DNA from 2 places in the Rahnella sp. PCH160 genome. Region 2 is predicted to be linked to the other one. Evidence: predicted binding sites of a transcription regulator. Region 2 holds the regulator's gene; the other holds the start of a gene.
The links. The regulator PurR, encoded in region 2, represses purine synthesis genes. The targets are predictions, from matches to a motif close to CANGCAAACGTTTGCNTG.
Positions count from the first base shown of each region.

Region 1: a site for PurR is predicted at 1,068-1,085, ahead of gcvT (glycine cleavage system aminomethyltransferase GcvT). Genes of this name have one in related genera too.

Region 1 is NZ_JBLOGT010000001.1:47,227-50,361, reverse strand. Features, by position in the region: gene ubiI (FAD-dependent 2-octaprenylphenol hydroxylase) at 1-818, shown strand, start outside; gene gcvT (glycine cleavage system aminomethyltransferase GcvT) at 1,141-2,238, shown strand; gene gcvH (glycine cleavage system protein GcvH) at 2,291-2,677, shown strand; gene gcvP (aminomethyl-transferring glycine dehydrogenase) at 2,787-3,135, shown strand, end outside.
Region 2 is NZ_JBLOGT010000001.1:4,101,988-4,105,122, reverse strand. Features, by position in the region: gene punR (DNA-binding transcriptional activator PunR) at 1-635, shown strand, start outside; gene purR (HTH-type transcriptional repressor PurR) at 673-1,698, opposite strand; gene cydH (cytochrome bd-I oxidase subunit CydH) at 2,032-2,121, shown strand; gene ACM5QY_RS19060 (NlpC/P60 family protein) at 2,286-3,135, opposite strand, start outside.

The sequences.
Region 1 (3,135 bases), 4.1 Mb from region 2:
AAAATGTCGCGTGGGGCGAAAACGATGCGTTCGTGACCCTCAGTGATGACCGTCAGCTTAGCGCGCGTTTAGTGGTCGGCGCTGATGGTGCACAGTCGTGGCTGCGTCAGCACGCCGATATCCCGCTGACGTTCTGGGATTACCGCCATCATGCACTGGTTGCGACCATTCGCACCGAAAAGCCGCACCAGTCTGTTGCAAGACAGGTTTTCCACGGTGAAGGTATTCTGGCGTTCCTGCCGCTGGCAGATCCGCATTTGTCTTCCATCGTCTGGTCGGTTTCACCGGATGAAGCGCAGCGTCTGAGCGCCCTGGCACCGGAGGAATTCAATAAAATTCTCGCCAGCACATTTGACCTGCGTCTGGGCGTTTGTGCTGTCGAAAGCGAACGCGTGACCTTCCCGCTGACCGGTCGTTATGCCCGCAGCTTTGCCGCGCCGCGTCTGGCGCTGGTGGGCGATGCGGCGCACACCGTGCATCCGCTGGCCGGGCAGGGCGTTAATTTAGGCTTTATGGACGCCGCTGAGCTGGCTTCTGAAATTAAACGCCTGCAAAAAGAAGGCAAGGATTTCGGCCAGCACATGTATCTGCGCCGTTACGAGCGCCGCCGTAAACACAGCGCGGCACTGATGCTGGCGGGGATGCAGGGCTTCCGTGAACTGTTTGCCGGGGATAATCCGGCGAAGAAATTACTGCGTGATATCGGCCTGACGCTGGCGGATTCCTTGCCGGGCGTGAAACCGCAACTGGTCCGTCAGGCGATGGGGCTGAACGATCTTCCAGAATGGTTGCGGGATGATTCACTTCGATTGAAATAATCTAATTTCAGCTCGGTTTTACCATTATTTTTTCTAATCCGAGGCCGGATTCTCCATTCTGAAAAGGGTGAGAAATCCGGCCTCGCCGTTATATAACATCGATACTTTTGCTGTTTATTTGTAGATTTTGCGCCACAAACCCCAGTTTACCAGTCAAAAACTCTGCACAATGCCCCTGAGAAATTACTGACATTCGTTCTGCTCCGCATATTTTATCTTATGGTTAGCAGGGGGATTCAGTGGTAAGTTCAGACAAAGGGTATCGTTTGCGCTCCCTGTCATTTTTACATTTTCAGGCAGCCTTTTCGTCATGAGGAATAAGATGGTTAAGCAGACTCAGCTTTATGAACAACACGTGGCGTGCGGTGCGCGTATGGTCGATTTCCACGGCTGGATGATGCCTTTGCATTACGGCTCGCAGCTGGATGAGCACCACATTGTGCGTCAGGACGCCGGTATATTTGACGTCTCGCACATGACCATCGTTGATCTTCACGGCGCACGGACCCGCGAATTCCTCCGTTACCTTCTGGCGAATGACGTCGCCAAACTCACCGTCCCGGGCAAAGCCCTGTACACCGGTATGCTCAATGCGTCCGGCGGCGTGATCGACGACCTGATTGTTTACTTCCTCACTGAAGATTATTTCCGCCTGGTGGTGAATTCCGCGACCCGCGAAAAGGATCTGGCATGGATTTCGCAGCATGCAGAACCGTACGGCATCGAACTGACCGTGCGTGATGACTTAGCGCTGGTTGCTGTTCAGGGGCCGCAGGCGAAAGAAAAAGCGGAAACGCTGTTCACCGCAGAACAAAAACACGCCGTTGCCGGCATGAAACCGTTCTTCGGCGTGCAGGCGGGCGACCTCTTTATTGCCACGACCGGCTACACCGGCGAAGCAGGCTATGAAATCGCATTGCCGCAAGAGCAGGTTGCTGATTTCTGGCAGAAATTGCTGGCCGCGGGCGTTAAACCAGCCGGGCTCGGCGCGCGTGACACGCTGCGTCTGGAAGCAGGCATGAATCTTTACGGTCAGGAAATGGATGAAGGCGTTTCACCGCTGGCGGCCAACATGGGCTGGACCATTGCGTGGGCACCGGAAGACCGCAACTTTATTGGCCGTGACGCACTGGAAAGACAGCGCGAGCAGAGCACCGAACACCTTGTCGGTTTAGTGATGACAGAGAAAGGCGTGCTGCGTAACGAACTGCCGGTGCGATTCACCGACGGCGCGGGCAATACGCAGGAAGGCGTGATCACCAGCGGCTCATTCTCCCCGACTCTCGGCTACAGTATTGCTCTGGCACGCGTTCCGGCGGGCATTGGCGAAAACGCTATTGTCCAAATCCGTAACCGCGAAATGCCGGTAAAAGTCACCAAACCAGGCTTTGTCCGTCACGGCAAACCGCTGGCGCAGTAACCCATTCGATTAGCTGATTTATAAAAATTTAAAACGTTTTCAGGAGATTAAGATGAGCAATGTGCCAGCAGATTTGAAATACGCGTCTTCCCACGAGTGGGTGCGTTCAGAAGGCAACGGCGTTTACACCGTAGGGATCACCGAACACGCACAGGAATTACTGGGCGATATGGTCTTTGTAGACCTGCCAGAAGTGGGTCGTGAAGTTGCCGCAGGTGAAGACTGCGCGGTCGCGGAATCCGTTAAAGCGGCGTCCGATATTTACTCCCCAATCAGCGGCGAAATCGTTGCCGTGAACGGCGAACTGGAAGGTTCTCCGGAGCTGGTCAACAGCGAGCCGTACGGCGCAGGTTTCCTGTTCCAGATTAAAGCCTCAGACGAAGCCGAACTGGCTAACCTTCTGGATGCAGAAGCCTACTCAGCTTCAATCGAAGAATAAGCAAGACTGCAATGCGCGCCCCGCAACCCGTTTGCGGGGCGAATTCAAGACCCGTAGCTTTTGTCAGTATCCCAAGACACCTCCAGCAGATTTCAGGAATGCGTAGCAAATGACTCAGACTCTCAGCCAACTCGAAAACAACGAAGCCTTTATCGGCCGTCACATTGGTCCGTCTTCTCAGCAGCAGCAACAGATGCTGGAAACGGTCGGTGCAGACTCGTTAAACGCGCTGATCCAGCAGATCGTTCCGGTCGATATCCAGTTGCCGGGGCCACCGGCCGTCGGCGATGCCGTGACAGAACATCAGGCGCTGGCTGAGCTGAAAGCCATTGCCAGCCAGAACCAGCGTTATAAATCCTACATTGGTATGGGTTACAGCGCGGTGCTGACGCCGCCGGTTATCCTGCGCAACATGCTGGAAAATCCGGGCTGGTACACTGCGTACACGCCATATCAGC
Region 2 (3,135 bases):
GCGGAGAATTGCGGGTGGCCGTCGACCGTATCGTTAAACCTGCCCGGACGCGGCGACTGGTGCTGGATTTCTACCGGCATTTCCCGGACACCGAGCTCATCATTCATTCGGAAGTCTTCAACGGTGTCTGGGACGCCCTGGTTGACGGGCGGGCAGATGTTGCTATTGGCGCGACGCGAGCGATCCCCGTCGGAGGACGTTTCAGTTTCCGCGATATGGGGTTTATGGACTGGCATTGCGTGGTCAGCGCACAGCATCCGCTTGCGCAAAACACGGGTGTATTGACTGACGAACAGCTGCGACCTTATCCGGCGCTTTGTCTGGAAGACACGTCACGGACATTGCCAAAGCGCGATACCTGGACGCTGGATAACCAGCGAAGGTTGGTGGTTCCCGACTGGACGTGCGCGCTGGAATGTCTGAACGAAGGTTTATGCGTAGGGATGATGCCGGTTCACCGGGTGACACCCTGGATTGAACAGCAGAAATTGCGGGTTCTGGCGCTGGAAAATACTTTCCCTGATAGCCCGTGTTGCCTGACGTGGGATCAAAGCAATCCGTCGCCTTCACTGGCGTGGCTGCTGGATTATATGGGGGATATGGAGACGATGAACCGGGAGTGGTTGCGCGATTGATGAAAAAAACGCCTGCATCGCAGGCGTTCATTGAAAATTAACGGCGGTAGTCGCGGAACGGGCCGTCGGCGACGGAACGGCGTTCAACCAGTTTCGGATGCACTTCAATAGTCTGCGATTCTTCGCGCTTACTGATAATTCTGTCCAGCAGCATGGTAAAGGCCATTTCACCCAGACGTTCTTTCGGCTGGTGAACCGTCGTCAGCGCAGGCGAGAAATAACGCGCATTACGCACGTTGTCATAACCAATCACGGAAATATCCTGCGGTACGCGCAGACCAAGCTCATCGGCAGCACAAATTGCGCCCATCGCCATCACGTCTCCGCCACAGAACACAGCCGTCGGGCGGTGTTTCTGCATCAGAATTTTGTGCATGGCCTGATACCCTGATTCCGGCTCAAAATCGCCCTGAACCACCCATTCTTCACGAAGAGGGATATTGGCTTCCGTCAGCGCTTTAACAAAACCCTGGAAGCGGCCGCCGCCGGTGTTTCGCGCCAGTTGCCCCGGAATGACGCCGATATCGCGATGACCGCGCTCAATCAGATAACGTCCGGCCATATAGCCGCCTTCGAACGCGTTATCGATGATACTGTCGGTGAAATTCTTACGCGCTTCGCCCCAGTCCATCACGACCATCGGGATGGAACGGTATTCTTCGAGCATATTCAGCAATTCGTCCGGATATTCCGCGCACATCACCAGTAAACCATCGACGCGTTTTTGCGCCAGCATTTGCAGGTAGGCCTGCTGTTTCTCCAGATTATTGTGTGAGTTACACAAAATCAGCGTATAGCCTTTTGAGAAACAGCTGTTTTCCACGGCCTCGATCACTTCGGCGAAGTAGGGCGCTTCGCTGGATGTTGCCAGCAGACCGATAGTTTTGGTGTTATTGACCTTCAGACTGCGTGCCACGGCGCTGGGAGAATAGTGCAACTCTTTGATTGCAAGGAGAACCGCGGCTCGGGTTTCTTCGGCGACGAAACGGGTTTTATTGATGACGTGCGACACGGTTGTGGTGGAAACGCCAGCGCGCTTTGCGACATCTTTAATCGTTGCCATGTAAAAAATGACTCCTGTGCTCACGTGTATCAGCACGTTAGCATTATGTTAATCGTTTGCTTGCGTGGATTTGACTGCTGACTTAGAAAAGGGCAGTGAAATCGTTGGGTGGATTCTTCAGGATGAGGCGTGAAATGCTCTCGGGTGAAATCGACCGGCACACAGGCGTGGTAACCGACAATTTTCACTTATAATGCAGGAAAGTGGAAGTAAAATTGTCATGAGCCTGTTGTTATTCAGCACAAGATTTTAAATGTGAATTATGAGAAAATGCGTTGGCACACATTTAGTGTGGCTAAATGAACGCCACAATTTGATCCGTAAGGGGGTTTGATGGACAGCAACCTGAAATTTTCTTTGATCACTACGATCTGCGCTTTGCTTATGATTATGGCTTTCAGCTTCACCGCAATCATGAATTGATCTGCGCGAAAGCCGCAATAAAAAAGGGCGATACCTATAACAGGAATCGCCCTTTTCAATTTTACGCAGTGGCCCTTTGCGCCGATACTCTTCCCTGCAGAAACTCTTCGTTAAATGCTATTCAATGGCTGATTAGCGAAACTTCAGACTTAACGAATTGTTTATTATCGGATCGTCTTAGGGGTCATTACCCGTCGTGCGCCAACATAATGGTCTTGCCAGTAATCTTCACCCAGTGAGGTGATTTTAATGTCTTCGCCGGTACGTGGTGACTGGATAAACTTCCCGTTTCCAACGTAAACACCAACATGGTCGGCGGCACCGCGGTTATTAATTCGGAAGAACACCAAATCGCCGGATTCTAATTCACCCCGTTTGACCGGAGCCGCATCGCGCAAGTGGTACATTTCATTGGCTGTGCGAGGCATTTTTATTCGGATCAGATCTTTGTAGGCGTAGTAAACCAGTCCGCTGCAATCAAAACCTGTATTCGGTGAGGTCCCGCCCCAGCGATAAGGTTTGCCGACCTGGTGCATCAGTTTTGTCATGGCAGTTTGCTGTGCGTGCTGATAACGTTTTTTGTGCGTTGCGCTGAGCGTTATCGGTTTACTGTCTTCTTCATGCAACTTCTTGCCTTTGCGGTGACGGCCATAGGCTTCTTTTTTGCTGACCTTTTTACTGCTGTTTTTAGCGAGAGAGCGGGTTTCCGTTTCTTTTTCTGCTTTCGCCCCGGCCCGCGTTGTCTTGAGTGTTTTTTCTTTTTTACTTTCTACTTTACTCTCGGCCCGCGTCGTTTTTACTGTTTTTTCTGAAGATGTCTTTCGCTTAACCAGTTCGGTGCTTTTGACTTTCTTCTTCGAAATTTTTTCCTGAGTTTTAGGTTCTGAAACCGGCGCGACTTTGGTTTTCTTACTGGTTTTCGCAGCCACGGTTTTTCGCTTTCGACGCTCTTCCGGTGCGACCTGGTTGACATGACTCTTTCGCTGATCGGCAGCGGCACGATTCTGTGGCGAC